DNA from 4 places in the Syntrophomonas erecta subsp. sporosyntropha genome. Region 3 is predicted to be linked to each of the others. Evidence: riboswitches for the same ligand, from Rfam matches in the RefSeq annotation. Region 3 holds a riboswitch; each other region holds the start of a gene.
What was found. Region 3 has a riboswitch for cyclic di-AMP ahead of ACZ5Q0_RS11255 (quaternary amine ABC transporter ATP-binding protein). Riboswitches for the same ligand answer to the same signal wherever they lie in the genome.
Positions count from the first base shown of each region.

Region 1: linked by a shared signal. The riboswitch ahead of ACZ5Q0_RS10230 (ABC transporter permease) and the one ahead of ACZ5Q0_RS11255 (quaternary amine ABC transporter ATP-binding protein) in region 3 are both predicted to bind cyclic di-AMP.
Region 2: linked by a shared signal. The riboswitch ahead of eam (glutamate 2,3-aminomutase) and the one ahead of ACZ5Q0_RS11255 (quaternary amine ABC transporter ATP-binding protein) in region 3 are both predicted to bind cyclic di-AMP.
Region 4: linked by a shared signal. The riboswitch ahead of kamA (lysine 2,3-aminomutase) and the one ahead of ACZ5Q0_RS11255 (quaternary amine ABC transporter ATP-binding protein) in region 3 are both predicted to bind cyclic di-AMP.

Region 1 covers NZ_AP042459.1:2,099,970-2,104,565, forward strand. The annotation lists gene ACZ5Q0_RS10225 (cofactor-independent phosphoglycerate mutase) at 67-1,275, opposite strand; cyclic di-AMP (ydaO/yuaA leader) riboswitch at 1,728-1,887, shown strand; gene ACZ5Q0_RS10230 (ABC transporter permease) at 1,949-2,593, shown strand; gene ACZ5Q0_RS10235 (betaine/proline/choline family ABC transporter ATP-binding protein) at 2,611-3,726, shown strand; gene ACZ5Q0_RS10240 (ABC transporter permease) at 3,716-4,438, shown strand; gene ACZ5Q0_RS10245 (glycine betaine ABC transporter substrate-binding protein) at 4,461-4,596, shown strand, end outside.
Region 2 covers NZ_AP042459.1:2,501,848-2,506,443, forward strand. The annotation lists gene guaB (IMP dehydrogenase) at 1-419, shown strand, start outside; gene ACZ5Q0_RS12230 (MgtC/SapB family protein) at 420-848, shown strand; cyclic di-AMP (ydaO/yuaA leader) riboswitch at 892-1,022, shown strand; gene eam (glutamate 2,3-aminomutase) at 1,110-2,336, shown strand; gene ACZ5Q0_RS12240 (small, acid-soluble spore protein, alpha/beta type) at 2,668-2,853, opposite strand; gene ACZ5Q0_RS12245 (radical SAM protein) at 2,997-3,875, shown strand; gene ACZ5Q0_RS12250 (DUF47 domain-containing protein) at 3,955-4,587, shown strand.
Region 3 covers NZ_AP042459.1:2,297,238-2,301,833, reverse strand. The annotation lists gene ACZ5Q0_RS11270 (DMT family transporter) at 1-374, shown strand, start outside; gene ACZ5Q0_RS11265 (glycine betaine ABC transporter substrate-binding protein) at 461-1,360, opposite strand; gene ACZ5Q0_RS11260 (ABC transporter permease) at 1,380-2,243, opposite strand; gene ACZ5Q0_RS11255 (quaternary amine ABC transporter ATP-binding protein) at 2,236-3,372, opposite strand; cyclic di-AMP (ydaO/yuaA leader) riboswitch at 3,608-3,742, opposite strand; gene ACZ5Q0_RS11250 (hypothetical protein) at 4,110-4,268, opposite strand; gene ACZ5Q0_RS11245 (hypothetical protein) at 4,252-4,596, opposite strand, start outside.
Region 4 covers NZ_AP042459.1:929,869-934,464, forward strand. The annotation lists gene ACZ5Q0_RS04330 (cyclic 2,3-diphosphoglycerate synthase) at 1-161, opposite strand, end outside; gene ACZ5Q0_RS04335 (GNAT family N-acetyltransferase) at 263-694, opposite strand; gene ablB (putative beta-lysine N-acetyltransferase) at 1,142-1,993, opposite strand; gene kamA (lysine 2,3-aminomutase) at 1,994-3,178, opposite strand; cyclic di-AMP (ydaO/yuaA leader) riboswitch at 3,468-3,602, opposite strand; gene ACZ5Q0_RS04350 (ABC transporter permease) at 4,438-4,596, shown strand, end outside.

The sequences.
Region 1 (4,596 bases), 200 kb from region 3:
CCCTACTAGGTAAGGCCAGCTTATAATAATATAATAAATAAACAGGACCGGAGATCGGTCCTGTTATTATTTGTGGATAAATAAATCCATCAAGGTATGTCCGGGTTCAACAAAGGGTCCCTGGGCGGCGGCTGCTTCGTTATACTCTCCCGGGCTGTTGGTATCCTCCTGCCGGCTGTCATAAATGAGGAAGGGTACAGGTTCACTACTGTGAGTCATAGTAGATAGCGGGGTAGGATGATCAGGAAGCAGCATAATCCGTACTGGCTCCAGAGCCGGGATCGCATTGATAATTGGAGCTACCACCAGTTTATCAATCTGCTCGATACTCCATATTTTAGAGGTCAGGTTACCCTGGTGTCCGGATTCATCAGGTGATTCAATATGGATGTAAACAAAGTCCTGCCCCTTTTTTAACTCCTCCAGGGCAGCCTGGGCTTTACCATAAAAATTAGTCTTCACCCCGCCAGTAGCACCTTCCACTTTTATGGGCTTAAGACCCGCACATTTTCCTAATCCTTTAATCAGGTCTACAGCGGCTACTACCGAACCGTTTAGACTATAGCGTTCCTTAAAGGTAGTGAGGGAGGGGCATACCCCTTCTCCCCAGAACCATACAGAATTGGCCGGTTTTTTCCCGGCTTTTTCCCGGGCCAGGTTGATGGGATGGGAAGATAATATCCGGGCACTTTTTTCCATAAAATCCAAAAGGATATGGCCATCCTGTCCCGCGGGCAGGTAATCACCAATAGAGCGGCCACTAATATCATGGGGTGGGGTTAACGACATATTTCTTTCGGCACCATCTTTCCACACCAACAGGTGACGATAACTAATACCAGGGTGAAAATGGAAATCCTGGTTGCCTAGCTCATCCTGCAAAGTCTTAATTAATAGTGATGATTCATTAGAAGGTATTTCCCCAGCACTATAATCAACCATCGTGCGGTTAGCATAGACTGGTGTTTCGGACAAGGTAACCAGGTTGCAGCGTAATGCCAGATCATGGGGGGACAAATTTACCCCCATACTGACCGCTTCCAAAGGAGAACGGCCTGTATAATAAATAGCAGGGTCATAACCCATTACACTAAGGTTAGCAACATCACTTCCTGGTGCCAGGTTTCGGGGTATGGTTCTTACCATACCGATAGTTGATCGAGGGGCCAGTCCATCTATATGGGGGGTATGGGCATATTGCAGCGGTGTCTTATGGTTAAGTTCAGGAATGGGCTCATCTGCCATTCCATCGGCTAGTATTACAATGTATTTCACGCGCCATTTCATCTCCTGTTTGCATTTTTCACCAGTATAGCACATGATGCCTCCGGGGAGTTGTTTGGTTTTAAGATGGGCCGGTTATTTTTAGATCTAGTACTAAAGTGGCGACAGTTAAAAACTACTAAGCATTTTCTCTATAGCAGACAGGTGGCCTGCATAGTATTAGAAATTGGTAGTAAAGTGATGTTTATAACCAAGCCTGCTGAAATAAGCAAACTACAGTTGGTATTAAAAAAGCCGGCTGAGGTTCGGAAACTGCCAGGAAGTAAATGGGAAACAGGGCTTTTTCGCCGTATTTTATTACATAAGCTTCTATATCACCATAGAATGTTAGAACACCCTATTTTTACCTTTTACCCTCCTGGCTACAAGGTTTTACCGCTTAAATGGGCCCTGGTTTGCTTTCGACAAGCTTGCAGATAATCTGTTATCATTTATATTATGGAACCAGAACAACGCTGAATTCTTTCCATGATCCAGTCATTTCCATGACTTTGGTCATGAAGAAGCGGGGAAACCGTATATTGGGGTGAAACCACCTGGTGGTAGGGTTACCTTACGACCCGAACCCGTCAGCTAACCTCGTAAGCGTAGCAAGGATGTAAATTACCGATATACATCTCGCTTATGCACTTCTGTTTCCCAATTCTAGGATGGTGTTATTTACATGTTCATATATGGTACGTTTGCCAATAGCTTTGCAGGCTATGTTATTGCTAATGGTGATAAAATTCTGCAGCTTAGCTGGGAACATTGTCTTTTAGTAATAGTAGCAGTTTTTATTGCAGTTGCTATAGGGATAGTATTGGGCCTATTAATAAGCTACTATAAATTTTTGGCCCGGATCGTCCTTTATGTGTGCCAGGTTATAATGACTATTCCTAGCCTGGCCTTATTTGGATTACTTTTGCCTTTCTTTGGTATAGGTTTTAAAACGGGTGTTTTAACCCTTATCCTCTATTGCCTCCTACCAGTAGTAAGAAATACTCATACCGGTATTGTCGAAATTGATCCAGCCATAATAGAAGCCGCCCATGGAATGGGTATGAACGAATTGAATATTATACGCCGCATCAAGTTGCCATTAGCTTGGCCAATTATTATGGCCGGCATAAGAACTGCAGTGGTTATGATAGTGGGAATCGCAGCTATTGCCTCAGTGGTAGGAGCTGGGGGCCTGGGAGAGTTTATATTCCGGGGCATTTCTCAATGGAATATAAATGCTGTCCTGGTAGGAGCAGTTTGCGTTTCCCTTTTAGCAGTTGTATTAGATCAATTATTAAAATGGGTAGAAACTAGATCGCAAATCTAGGGAAGGAGGTATTAATAATGATACGTCTGCAAGGAGTTACTAAAAAGTACAAAAACCAGGATATACCGGCAGTAAGTAACTTAGATCTGCATATTACCCGGGGCGAAACTTGTGTTTTAGTAGGTTCTTCCGGATGTGGGAAGACCACTACTATGAAAATGATTAACCGTCTGGTCAATCCAACCCATGGATCTATTTACATTAATGGACAGGATAACCAGCAGATAGATCCGGTGAAGTTGCGTCAAAATATTGGTTATGTTATCCAGGAAATTGGTCTATTTCCCCACATGACTATCGCTGATAATGTAGCAACAGTTCCTCGGGAAAAGAAATGGCCGGAAAGAAAGATTCAAAACCGGGTTGATGACTTGCTCCACCTGGTTGGATTAGATCCGGCTGAATATAGAGATCGCAAACCAGCCAGCCTTAGTGGAGGGCAGAGACAAAGAGTGGGGGTAGCCCGTGCTTTAGCTGCTGATCCTGCTATTCTACTGATGGACGAACCTTTCGGCGCAGTTGACCCCATAACTCGGACCCATCTGCAAAACCAGTTTTTAAAACTACAGGAAAAATTAAAGAAAACCGTGGTTTTTGTAACTCATGACATAGATGAGGCCATTAAGATGGGAGATACTATTGCGGTTATGCGGGCTGGTCATTTAGTTCAGCACGACAGTCCGGATAAAATATTAAGTGAACCGAAAGATGATTTTGTCTCCGCTTTAATTGGTGGTAATCGTACTATAAAGCGTCTGAACCTGATTAAAATCCGGGAAGTAATAAAAAATCAGCCGGTTCACCCCCTAAAGGTAAATAGTTCAATGGATACTGCTAAAGATATTCTGATTAGAGCACAATTCCCGGCTGTGCCTGTAGTAGATGATGGTGGTAGATTAGTAGGTATAGTTACAAAAAATATCCTGGCCGGTTTAAAAAAGCGGGCTAGAGTTGCAGATGTTATGGAACCAGGTGGGTGTGTAATAGATGCAGAGGCTACATTGGGTGATGCCCTGGCGACTATGCTTAATTACGGGGAACGCTATGTGATAATTGTCGATGACAACTACTCCCCCTGTGGGCTGATAACTTTCTCCTGTTTACTGGAGTTGATGAAAGACGATGCGGCTTAAAAGAATAATCAGCGATTGGGGACCGGTGGTACTTTTCACAGTTATGGGTATTTTTACTACCATATATTTTGTTAATCACCCGGGAGGGGGAATGGCAGCTCGTATCATTACGTATGATCAGATTTTCTTACTGACCAAACAGCATATTGTCATGGTATTAGTCTCTTCTATAGCTGCTATAGTGACCGCAGTTCCTTTAGGAATCATGCTAACCAGACCAAAATTCCAGGGCATAGGTGCCGTTATTGAAAATGTGGTTAATGTTGGTCAAACAGTTCCCAGTATAGCAATTCTAGCCTTATTCTTCGCCATTTTAGGTCTGGGATTTAATACGGCCGTTTTTGCTCTATGGCTTTATTCTTTACTGCCGATTTTGCGGAATACTTATGCGGGAATTAAAGGTGTTCCACGGGGAGTTGTGGAAGCTGCCCGGGGGATGGGGATGCCTTCTGTCCGTAGACTGACCCGGATTGAGTTACCCCTGGCTGCACCTGTTATTTTAGCAGGGGTTAGAACTGCGGTAGTAGTCAATGTGGGTACTGCTGCCTTAGCTACTTATGTAGGAGCAGGAGGATATGGGGATTTAATTGTCACAGGAATCATGGTACAAAGGCTGCCGCTTCTTTTAACTGGTTGTATTCTAAGTGCGCTTTTAGCCATAATATGCGATCATATTCTGGCCATATTGGAAAAACGGACTGCCGAATACTAATAAATATAGGGAGGGATTTATTTTGCTAAATAATAAGTTCATAAAGATATTTACTATAACTGTTTTGCTTAGTATTATGTCAGTGTTTGTCATGGGCTGCGGCGGAGGTCAGACTATTGATCAAAAGGGGGATGCCCAGGCTATTGATAAGTGGGTGT
Region 2 (4,596 bases), 200 kb from region 3:
TTGCTAAGGCTATTGCTGCCGGAGCTGATGTTGTCATGTTGGGTAACTTACTGGCGGGTACGGAAGAAAGTCCTGGAGAAGTAGTTATTCTTCAGGGACGCAGCTACAAGGTATACCGGGGTATGGGGTCATTAGGTGCCATGGTGGAAGGTAGCAGTGATCGGTATTTCCAGGAGGATGCAAAAAAGCTGGTGCCTGAGGGTATTGAAGGAAGAGTACCTTATAAAGGCTATGTATCGGAAACCATATTCCAGCTCATCGGCGGACTAAGGGCGGGGATGGGATATTGTGGTGTGGCTAACATTGAGGGAATGAAAACCAAATCTAAATTTATACGTATTACTAATGCCGGTCTGACCGAAAGCCACCCCCATGATGTGTTTATTACTAAGGAGGCCCCTAATTATAGGGTGGTATAAATGTTATATGATTATTCCGGGCGGTTACTTATAGCAGGACTGGTAGGGTTGGTTATAGGAATGTTTAATAGTGACTCCAGAACTATCAGGCTCTTTACGGTTACCTGCCTGGGAGCAACTCTGGTTACCATAGTTTCTACGGAATTTTATAAAATGTATATAGGTCCGTGGTTTAGTGATCCTGGTAGGTTAGCAGCCCAGGTAATTTCGGCCCTGGGGTTTATTGGAACGGGATTAATCTGGGTTACTGAAGATCGGCGAGTAGAGGGTATGCCAGCTGCCACTTCCCTGTGGCTTACTTCTATAATGGGGATTTTAATTGGTGCAGGCCTAAAAAATGCTTCAGTAGCTGCTGCTTTTGGGGTGGTGTTAATCTACTGGATATTAAACGTTATAAATAAATGGCATAAAACGGGAAAGAACGATTGAAATGGTAAACGATTATTCGGTATAATATGGCTAGAACATTATTTATGTTCTGACGCTTAATCTGTAAATCCACAGAGCGGGGGACCCAAATTTGGGGTGAGTCAGGTTTACCTGAGGGGCTACCCTTGGCCCTAACCCGACAGCTAACTTCGTAAGCGTACTAAGGGAGGGTGATTTTATAATTGTACACATATGTATGCCAAAAAACCCTCCATTTTTATCATATAAAAAGGAGGGTTTTTTTTGACCAGGGAAGAGAGCATGAATCGTGATTTATCATTACAAAGGGCGGCTGAACTGAAACAACAGATTACTGATTATCTGGAGATTGAACCAGCATTGGAAACCGGTTTTCGCATGGCTGAACGTACCCGTAAAAACAAAGCCAGGATACTAGATTATTTTGGAGGAAATGAGGAAGATTGGGATAGCTGGATCTGGCAAATGAAGCATCGCATTTGTGATGTAGGGGTTTTAGGAAATTTTATTCCTTTAAGCAGGCAGGAAAAAATTGAATTACAGGAACTGTCAGCTCAGTTTCGCTGGGCGGTTTCTCCATATTATTTAAGTTTAATTGATTTTGCAAATTACCGGCAATCTCCCATATATAAACAAGCCGTACCAGATATTTGCGAAGCCCAGGATCAATCCGGTAATCCAGATCCTATGGGTGAGACTGTAACTAATCCGGCCCCCCGTGTTACCCGTCGCTACCCGGATCGATTGATTATTAATGTCACCAACCAGTGTGCTATGTATTGCCGTCATTGCCAGCGGAGGAGGAATTTCGGGGAACATGATGAGCATATTACTCGTCGGGAATTAGCCGAAGCTCTGGATTATGTACGTAAAAACCGGGAAATAAGGGATGTGCTTATTACTGGTGGTGATACCCTGATGCTTAGTAATACAATGTTGGAGTGGATTTTAACTGAACTGGATTCTATGGATCATGTGGAAATTAAGCGTATTGGTACTCGTGTTCTGGCAACCCTGCCCCAGCGGATAACACCGGAACTGTGTGCTATATTGGAAAAACATCCGCCTATTTATATTAATACTCAGTTTAATGCCCCTCAGGAGATAACCCCTGAAGCCAAAAAAGCTTGTGATAAATTAATTAAAGCTGGAGTAGTGCTGGGCAATCAGGCAGTTCTTTTAAAAGGTATTAATGATTCTGCTCATATTATGAAAAAACTTAATCAGGAATTGTTAAAGATTCGAGTTAAACCTTATTATATATTTCATGCTAAACAAGTGCAGGGAACTTCGCATTTTATTACCCGGGTAGAAACAGGGATAGACATCATGAGGCAACTACGGGGCTATACTTCGGGTATGGCAGTTCCAACTTACATTATCAATGCACCGGGTGGACTAGGCAAAACTCCTATATTACCGGAATATTTAATTTCTTTAGATAATAGCGAAATTACTCTACGTACCTGGGAAGGAAAAATATTAAAATATCCTGACCTGGAGTTATAATAATTTTAATATCATATCGGTACTGTATAGTTGGGCGCAATAAAATAAGGGGTAATTACCCCTTATTTTCACTTTCCAGCTGACGCAGGTCTCTTAACAGTTTTTCCAGAGGTACCCGGTGAGCGCGAGCTCCCTGCTCGACGGTTTCAAATCTAAGCCCCATTCAGCCCACACAGGCAATTCCGTATTTCTGAAAAACCTGGTGTGCACCAGGGATCGCCAGAGCATCTTCTAAAGGAGTACTTCCGGTTATCATTTGACCACCTCCTGTCGGCTGCCAGGTAAATATAAATATGTTCGGGGGAAAAACCCCCGAATGGTGCAAGTGTTTTTAACGCATCTGGTTATTTTGGGCAAGACTTCTTTCTGCCATTTCTATGGCTTTGGCTACAATATTCCCGCAATCACGGGAACTAACGCCACCCCAACCTTCCCGGGCGACGGTGTCATAGACTCCCAGCTCACGGGCAATTTCGTATTTTAATTCTTCGGACATAATGCCTTGTTTTCTTGCCATCAAAATTACCTCCTTCTTTACTTGCACCTATTATAGTTTGATAATAACCGGAGAAAATATGGCTAGATTAAATTCGATATTATGTAAATGGTTTCACTTACTTGTTGTTTTTGTATAAAATAGATAAAAAGGAGGATGGAAACATGCGATATGAGGGGAATATATTTCGACCACCTAGCGAAGCTAGAAGTTATATCCTGCAGTGTACAATCGGCTGCACACATAATAGATGCACATTTTGTGCCATGTATAAGGACAAGAAATTTAGTATTCGTCCCCTGGAGGACATAAAGACTGATATCGCCATGGCACGCCGCTATTATGGCGATGTGGAAAAGGTTTTTCTTGCCGATGGGGATGCCATTGCTATGGAGACTGATGATTTACTGGAAATTATTAAAGAACTATATAAAGCTTTTCCCAGTTTAAATCATGTGGGTATTTACGCCAGTCCTGATGTAGTTCTGAAAAAGGAAATGTCTGAACTGACGGCTCTTAAGGAGGCTGGATTAACTATTGCTTATCTAGGGGTGGAAACCGGTGATCCTGAACTGCTTAAGGATATCCGTAAAGGGGTTACCTACGACCAAATGGTGGAAGCAGGACGAAGACTTCGTCAGGCAGGTATCCTTTTGTCGGTGACTATTTTACTGGGACTAGCCGGCAGAACTCCCCGAGCACGGGAGCATGCTGTTAATACCGCTAAAATATGTAATGACATAAATCCCGACTATATTGGTGCGCTTACCCTGATGCTGGTACCAAAAACAGAATTATATCGTCGTGCCCAGAGGGGAGAATTTGTACTGCCTGAGCCTTTTGAGATTTTGGAGGAGTTGCGTATTATTATCGAAAATCTGAATGTTCAGGAAACCGAATTTAGAAGTAATCATGCTTCGAATTATTTACCCATTAAGGGCCGTCTGCCTGACGACAAAGAAAAAATGGTGGCAACTATTAACAGTATCATTGGTACGCATGACTCCAAATATTTGCGACCAGATTATCTGAGGGGATTATAAGAACATTTTTTGCACTATTGCATTGCCCGGGCATAATGGTGTATTATATTTATTTATAAACATCAGTGTTAGGGGGGATATGATGCCGTTATTTGGCAAAAAGGATGACCAGCTTTTTGAGCTTTTAAATGAAAGTGCCCGGGTTGTTGTTCGGGGTGGTGATATACTCCGTAATGTGGTTAATGATTATGTGGACTTAGATATAAAAATGGCTCGGTTAACGGCTATGGAGCATGAAGGCGACCGTATTATACAGGACCTGGTACGCAGATTGAATACTAGTTTCATTCTTCCCTTTGACCGGGAAGATGCCTTTCAGTTGGCCCAAGAGCTTTCTACAACCTTGGATTATATTACCGGCATCATAGACCGGATGATATTATATAAAGCGGGACAGCCTGATGAACGGATAAAAAATATGGTGGATGTACTGTATGAAAGCCTGCTTTTGCAGGAAAAGGCCTTTAAACAGCTTAAACGAGTTGAGCAGAATAAAAAAAGTATTTTAAACTGTTGTGAAGAAATATTCAGGTTAGAAAAAGAACAGGATCTTCTGTATCGAAATGGGGTAGCCTACTTGTTTGAAAAACATGAACATGATCCAATAGCCATTATTAAGTGGCGGGAAGTTTATGAACACATTGAAACGGCTCAGGATCATGTCCAGGATGTGGCTGAATTAATTAGCAATATTTGTGTAAAATATTCTTGATCTAATATA
Region 3 (4,596 bases):
TGGTTAAAGAAATGTCACCTATGGTAAGTTGTGCTTTCGTTTGTTTGTTCGCTTCCTATTCCCTTTTAATTACTGGATTAGTCACCAATACTATGTCCTTTTTCTTTCCAGCTCGGGCCTGGTTACCAGTAATGGGTATAGTATTGTTAAGCACTGTCCTGGCTATCTTTGGACTCTTTAAAGGTCTCGAGTTGATCGGCTCAACCCGGTCGGCCATCCTCAGTATGATTGAACCACCGGTTACGGTTTTGTTTTCTTGTCTGCTTTTCCAAGACAAGTTATCCCTTTTACAGTGGATGGGGGCTGTACTAGTTATATTTGGTTCTATAATGGTAACCAAAGCCCGGGAAACAAAATCTGAAACATCGTCCTAAACAAATTAATTTCCTCCTAAACCCCCTTAATACAAGAAATACCCCTGAACCTGGATGTTCAGGGGTATTTCTTGTATTAAGGGGGTTTATTTTTTATACTCATCCGGCAGCCAAGTTTGTACCAGTTCCTGATTCTCCTCTATCCACTGCCGGGCTGCCTTGACACTGTCACCCTGCTCTTCAGCCAGCACCATCGCCCGGCTCAGATCATCAGATGTCCAGGCAAAATTATCAAACAGCTCATACACCTCAGGCAGGTCTTCTTTCAGACCCTGGCGTACCATAGTGAATATCTCTTCTTCCTCACCGTATATTTTCTTAGGATCCTCCAGGTATTTTAAATCCCAGCGGGCAAATTTCCAGTGCGGAGTCCAACCGGTAACCGCCACCCATTCATTATTGTCTATAGCCGATTTTAAAGCTCCTACCATGGTAGCATCCGAACCTTCTACCAGTTCATAATCCAAATTATACTCTTTAAGCACACTTTCGCTTGCTTTCATAATACCCGCACCGGGATCAATGCCAATAATCTGCCCTTTAAATTTGTCCTTTACACGGTTCATTTCCTCTATAGAGTTAATTTCTACATATTCTGGAACTACCAGACCAATTTTGGCCCCCTTCATATTAACTCCTAGATTTTCTATCTGATCTCCTAATTGTTTAATATATTCCCCATGGGTTACAGGTAACCAGGCACAAAACATAGCATCCCCGTCTCCAGTAGCTAAGCCCTGGTACATAGCCCCGGCACTTAGTGGCATAAGTTCAACATTATAACCCATTTCATTTTCTAATATGTCGGCAACCACATGGGTAGTCGCTGTCGCACATGCCCAGGTAACGTAAAGCAGTTTAATAGTTGGCTTATCTGCGCTCTGCTTTCCCGGATCCTGATTGGCATTATTACCGCAGCCAACCACAGCAAAAGCCAGCAGGGTGACTAAGGCTATTATCGTTAACACCTGGCTTTTTTTGATCATTCTTAAAATCCCGTCCTTTCTATTTATTACGTCCTAAATTTTGGGTAATACGATCTAATATAATCGCTATAATGACAATGGCGACTCCTGCTTCAAAACCTACCCCCATTTGTAATGTCTGAATTGCTTTCCACACAACACCTCCCAAACCTTTAGCTCCGATCATAGCAGCAATAACTACCATGGATAGAGCCAGCATAATACACTGGTTTATTCCTGCCAGAATAGTAGGCTTGGCCAAAGGTAACTCAATTTTAAATAACATCTGCATAAAAGTAGAACCAAAAGATTTGCCCAATTCTACTAATTCTTCCGGTACCTGCTTGATACCTAAATCGGTTAACCTGATAACGGGTGGCATAGCAAATATAATGGTAGTAATAATAGCAGGAACAACTCCTAACCCGAAAAACGGAATGGCCGGCAGCAGGTAAACAAAAGCCGGCAGGGTCTGCATAAAATCTAACACCGGCATGATAATCCGATGAGCAGTCTCATTTTTAGCTCCTAGAATACCCAGGGGTACACCAATGATAATACAAAGAAAAACTGCTACAATGACTAAGGCCAGCGTTTGCATAGTCACATCCCACAAACCAATATTTAAGATAAAAAGCATACCTACTATGGTAAATACGGCGATTTTTTTCTCCGCCAGCCACCAGGCCAGAATCGTCAATATGATGATAATAACTTCCGGCGGAAGGCTAATCATCATATCCTGCAAATTAACAATATGGGTACGTAAAAATTCGGCGATAGCTTGAGTAGTATCAGAACAATGCAAGGTAAGATAATCTATGGCCTGGTCAGTCCATTCCCTTAAGGGAATGCGGGGAATTCCTTCTATATATAGAAAACTGGTGCCCAAAATATTATTCATTATTTCCACCTCTTTCCCCGGCCAGACCAGCTATTACTGACCCTCGTACCAGGACACCCCTTAAAATCTTATTCTCATCCACTACCGCAACTGGTACTTTAGTATGGGCCACTACTTCCATCAGATCGGAAAGTAGAGTATCCGGTGAGGCTAGAGGTATATCATTCTGAATTATATTACCTAACTGTTTTTCACCTTTTTCGGCAATAGCCAGCGCCTCATCAGCCTGGATATAGCCCAGGAGTTTTCCTATTCGATCAGTCACAAATACCATGGAAATACCATGCTTTTCCATTAAATGGAGAGCCGTCCGGGGCCCATCTTTGGGATAAACGATAGAACGAGGTTTAACCATAACTGAACCAGCTGTAAGAGCTTTGCTGCGGTTAACATTTTCCACAAAACGGGCTACATATTCAGTGGCCGGAGACAATAGAATATCCTCCGGCTGTCCCATTTGCACCATGTGCCCATCTTTCATCAGGGCAATTCTATCCCCTATTTTTAAGGCTTCATCCAGATCGTGGGTAATAAAAACGATAGTTTTATGGAGTTTACCCTGAATTTCCAGCAGTTCATCCTGCATTTCCTGGCGGATTAAAGGATCCAGGGCACTAAAAGGCTCGTCCATCAACAGAATATCGGGATCGGTAGCTAGAGCCCGGGCTATGCCTACCCTTTGTTGCATACCTCCACTTAAGTTTTGGGGATAATAATCTTCCCAGCCTTTTAAGCCTACCATTTCAATAGCCTGTAGAGCCCCAGCATACCGTTTTTCCCGGGGCACCCCCTGAACTTCTAACCCATAGGCCACATTATTTAGAATAGAACGATTAGGTAAAAGGGCAAAACGCTGAAATACCATAGCCATCTTTTTACGGCGAATATTTACCAGATCTGCTGATGACATACGGGTAATATCTTCTCCATCAATAATGATTTGACCATCAGTAGCCTTTATTAAACAATTAATACAACGCAACAGGGTTGATTTGCCACTCCCGGAAAGACCCATAATCACAAAGCTTTCACCTTCGTTGACTGTAAGGTCTATATTACGGATACCAACTACCTGTCTGGTGCGTTGGCGAATTTCGTCACTAGGAACCCCTTTTTTTACTAATTCCAACGCTTTTCCCGGATTATTTCCGTAAATCTTGGTAAGATTATTTACTCGAATTTTCTCTATACGGCATCATTCCTTTTTATTAAAAAATATAAAACGTCATAAAAATATACGAGTGCTAACTATCACCGTATTAAAGCAGTGCCAGGTTTAAGTGTTTTAAAAATTATGGGAAATAGGATGCCTTCAAAGATAGGTATAACCTAGTTAGAAGTGATTTAAAGACACCAGTTATCCCATTCTCCCCTATGACTGCTTGCGAAGTTAGCTGACGGGTTTGGGCTAGGAAGCCCTACCATAAATGGATTCACCCCAATAACAGATGGTTCCCCCGCTCCTGAACCGGGTGTTCAGGATTCAGCATAAGAGAATGGCTATCCGGCCTTAATAAAGTTGTAGAATATACTATTAATTTATGACTACTTAAATATTATAGGCATATATTGCAAAAGGTTTCAAAAACAAAGAGAAGAGTTGTAAACAAAAGAGGCAGCTTTTCCTTAAAAATCGGACCATTAGCTGGTCTATGAGGCAAATTCCTAAGACACCCTTGGTTAGAGGGTATGAAAACCTGCTGCAAAGCACCAACGAAATGATTAAATAATTCTCTATCCGGGGCACCTTAAGGTCCAAAAGACTGGTACTTAAAGTGAGGTTTACTTACATCATCTTAAGCCGGGATAATACTGGATAAAAAACCGGGGTTAATAAAATACCATGTTTCTTACCCCGGCTGGTTATTAGCCTGTCAGCCACCTGACTAACCGATCACTGCAACCACCCGGATTAGCCACTAAAAAAATTATTATTAGTGCAGTAATTATTCCTAACAGGCTGTTTTTTATTTTCAGGCGGGTAATTCTCCGTTCTTCTAACTTACCTTTAGGCCCCGTTTTCATCGGCTGCCTCCCCTTGATCAGGACTGTCTAGTAGTCTTTCTGTTAAATTAAAAATACGCTTATGCCATTGCAACATCAATATCAAAAGAGGTACTACCAAATAAATACTAGTCGTTGAAGCTGCTACAATACCCGAGTCATTAACGGCTAGAGCCACCAATGCTCCAGTAATAATCCCTCCAAATCCCTTAACAATATAAGGTCTCTCCTGGCGCAACTGTGCCATAGCACCTACCGGTCTATATACCAGTAAGGCTAAAACTAATAATATTACTATAAAAACCCAGCTCCAGATCGTATAGCGGATCAGTTTTAAATTCATGGCCAG
Region 4 (4,596 bases), 1.4 Mb from region 3:
GATCCTGCCAATGCAGCAGGATATAGCCTTCCTTCTATATCCGGAATCTGAGCCGCTGTAAAGGCTACCACCTGGTAGGCTGGATTATCCCTAAAATAGGTGTTAAAGTTATGAAAATCTCTCCCTGCTGCACCCATGATAATTACACGATCTACTTTCATCAAAATTTCTCCTCTCTATTACTTTAACAGTCCGGTTCTGACCAAAACCCCATATAGATGGAAACTTTGGCCAGGACCAGCCTGTTTACTTATCAATCCATCTAGCCGGCATTCCAGGAAAACACCTGAATATCCTGACGCAGATCCCACCCCCGACTCTGATAAAATGCTATAGCAGTATGATTGTCACCATAAACAAAGAGGTGCATTTTTTTGGCCCCTAAAGCCTTTAATTCACAGGTGACCTGGTTAATCAGTGCCTTGCCATACCCTCGACCCTGATGGTCCGGGTGTACTGCCAAATGGTATATATAACCCCGGCGCCCGTCAAAACCGCCTAGCACTGTGCCAATCAAACCAGCCTGATCTCTTAATACCAGGCAAGTGGAAGGGTTTTTCTCCATAAAGATCCTGAGCGACTCATCCTCATCACCTGGCCCTACCCCCAGGCCAGGGATGGATCTCCACAGATCCAACATCGCCCCCCTATCCATTGCCTGGGCTTTTTCTATCCTATATCCCGCTGCTTCCATTTCTCCCCCTCCACCGGGAATTCCCAACCCGTTTTTTCACCATTACCTCTGTAAATAACAGGAAAAGGGCCCGCTTACCCTTTTTACCCTAAATTATACATTTTTAATATCGGGTGGTCTCCTTAAACACTTTTTCTATATTATACTCTTTTTGCTTTAGATTCCGGAATTTTTAATCCCCCGAAATAATGTAAATATTTTGGTCCACTCTTTAGTTCAAAGAATACACTTCGTTTTGTTCCATATTTGATTGATTAGGAATGATCTTGTAAAACCATTTCACTAATAAACCAAAATACGGCAACCAAGAACTATAAGAAGGCAGCCGGGCCAAACCGGCGACAGACTAAAAAAAACCCACCAGCCGAAGTGTTCTTATCTACACCTGGCTGGCGGGGAAAAATCATTTCCAGTTAATTGGGCCTCCTAACAGAACTAATTAAACACCTACACTATCAGTTTTACCCAGATATTCATATCTTCCAGGGAACCGCAAATATCACAGTTGTTTACCATTCGGCCGGAAAAAGTATATCCCTGCCGATAAAAAGCTTTGTTCACTGCGGGATGTTTAGTACGGGCCAGACTGTACAAACATATGAACCCGTGGTCTTGCAGATACTCTTCCAGTTCTTGAATTATAGCCGTTAATATACCCTGACCCCTATACAAAGGTAAGGTTACACAATCTGTTATTTCGGCATTTAAATTGTCATGGTCCATTTCCGCTGAAGCAATACCTATGACCTTGCCATCATGAAGAGCTACTTTATAACGAACTTTATTTTTCTGTATATTATCGAAAATATAATTCCCATTAAACACCGGGGAAGGATAGGTGGCAAAAACTGATTTAAATAGCTTGATCATCTGAGGAATATCTTTATAACTTGCATCCCTTAGCAGATAAGGAAACTTAGCTAGTAGATCCTGACCGGGAAAATGGTCCTGACTGCACTGAATAAAGCTTTTTTCGTCATCACCGTTGGAGGAAAACATTCGATGACTATCAATAAAGTAAGAATAGCACAATGCCAAGGTTCCTTTAAAAAATCCTTCGATTCTTCCCTCTACTTTAAACCCCGCCTCCTGAAACAGATCATAACATTCCTGAGGAGCAAATGAGATTATTTTTCCCATATTATTGGCAATGGCCAGCTGTTTGGCATATATTAAATGACTGCTTTTAAGATATTGGTGGTTTAATATTTTAACCCTACTGTTTATTACATCTAAGAATAGCAATGTCCCGTCAATATCCTTATAAAAATCTTTATCTTTGTAAATAACTGTTCTCATTTAATAACTTGCCCTCCTGCCAATGCGAATATTGCCTTGAGGTATCAGCCGGGTTTTTTCATCCAGGTAAAGCTTTTCCAGGCCCTGACATTCAAATTTTTTGTATTCAGCACATATACCGCATTGTGTACATTCATGGCTTTGATCCTCTGGTTCACTGTAGGTGCAAATAATTCCCTCATAATTACGTAAAATGGTTTTCCTCGGTGATCTCGATATTAAATACTGGGGACCAACCGGTATTTTACCGCCCCCACCAGGTGCATCAACTACAAAGGTGGGAACTGCCAGTCCTGAAGTATGACCCCGCAGCATTTCGATAATCTCTATTCCTTTTGCTATAGAAGTTCTAAAATGTTCAATACCTTCGGAAAGATCGCATTGGTATAGATAGTAAGGTCTAACCCTAATCCGTACCAAACTTTGCACTAGTTTTTTTATAACATATGGACAATCATTCACATTTTTTAAAAGAACTGCTTGATTGCCTAGGGGAATTCCGGCATCTACCAGTTTACTGCAGGCCCGTTCAGACTCGAGAGTAATTTCTTTAGGGTGATTAAAATGAGTGTTAATCCACAGAGGTTGATACTTTTTAAGCATAGCGCATAGTTCATCTGTTATCCTCTGGGGCATAACTACCGGCGTGCGAGTACCAATACGTATAATCTCAATATGTTTTACGGCTCTCAAATTTCTAAGTATATATTCAATCCTTTTGTCTGGCAAACAGAAAGGATCACCTCCAGAGATTAGTACATCTCTGATTTCTGGATGTTCTTTGATGTAGTTAATGGCATTATTAATGTCTTCTATTGGTAAAGCCCGATCAGTTTGGCCAGCAAATCGTCTTCTGGTGCAATGACGACAATACATAGAGCATTGGTCCGTGACCAAAAGCAATACCCGATCTAGATACCTATGAGTAAGTCCTTTTACCGGTGAGTCAATTTCTTCATGCAGGGGATCCCTAGTCTCGTTTGGATTTATGTTTGTTTCCTTGCTGCTAGGCACTGCCTGCTTGCGTATCGGACATTTTGGATCATTTTTAGCCATGAGATTGGCATAATAAGGTGTTATAGCCATTCTTAAGGTTTTCAGGCCCTTACGGAGATTTTCTTTTTCCTCCCGGCTTAGATTTATCACTTGCTCAAGTTCCGCTACCGTAGAAATACGATTAGCCATTTGCCACTTCCAGTCATTCCAGTCAGCCAGGTTGATATCAGCACAATAGTTTGGCACTCTACAGGATGTGTTCATCTTGTCTCCTTTCTGTCCCCGGCAAGAAGAAAACCTAATAATGCATATGAAAACACAATACAGAGGGGAAAAGTTGGCGAAATTGCAGTTGGGTAAGAATTCATAAATCTTAATGACTACCATTGATTAGATATGGAAGATAGTTGCTAAATATAAATGGTTAAAAGAATTCTGAATAAATAAATGCCACAGAGCAACAGCTGTGGCATTAACTGCTCTTTCTTCTCAACGCTTACGGAATTAGCTGACGGATTCGGGTCGAAAAAGACTAAACCCTACCTGTGTTAAACAGGATTCACCCCAAAGGTTGGTTCTCCCGCTCGCTTTTGCGATTCAGCGTTTATATAATTGTTTTAACTTACCGGGAATATTCCTAAACAAAGTCGTCCCACGTATAACTCAATAAAAAGCCTTATTCCTTTTGCAAATAAAGATATTCTATTGAGTTGGTCGTATAAAAACCTGAACATACTTCCCTATTATAAGGCAAAATAGGCAAAATCCATTTTAACCTGTCTTATAACCTTGAATATACCACTGCAAGCATCTTCAGAAGCTCAGCCACATGCCGGAAACTACGGAAAAGTAAATAATACCGCCACTGGCAGTTTTATAAAGTTAATTAACCGGATTTTCGGTGTAAATGGTTGTCTGAAAAGTATCTAATCGTCCTTTACATTGAGCTCCTTTTTAGCTTTCCATAACGTAGTAATCACATCACATTTTAAAGTGATAAGTTCAGTATCAGCAGGGTTTTACATAAAATGGAATGTTCTTGTAATATTATCACCTAAACGTTAATTTAAGTCAAGTTAGGGGGACAAGGGGACAGGGGGGGACAGGGGGACAGGTTTGCTGTCCCATATACTTGTCCCCAATTATTGACTATTAAAGTGTTAACAACACCAGAACGCGGTACTAAAGAAAATACCCAGAATTAGCATAAACAGTCGGCAATAATTGCGGGGCAGATTATGAAAGGATGAATTTCGTAAGACCACAGTTTCGGTTTTTTAGGGATGGGACAGCAAACTTGTCCCCTTGTCCCCTAGATTATAGCGAAAATAGAAGGTTTAACTTAAATGTTTACCGAAGTCTATGTTCGGCAGGGTTTAATTTATTGCAAAATCATTTAAACAATAAACCAAAAATGTTATCACAATACAGGAAACGGGGGGTTGCTAATGAAAATATTGGCGGTAATGCAGTGGGAACTGCGGGAGAATCTACGTAACTATAAAGCGTTATTTTTATTGATGTTTATTTTTGGCGGCATCCTGATGGCTCTCTATACAGAAGTCGGTCCTACGGCTAATTCTACTAATGTTCTGGATCCTTTTTTT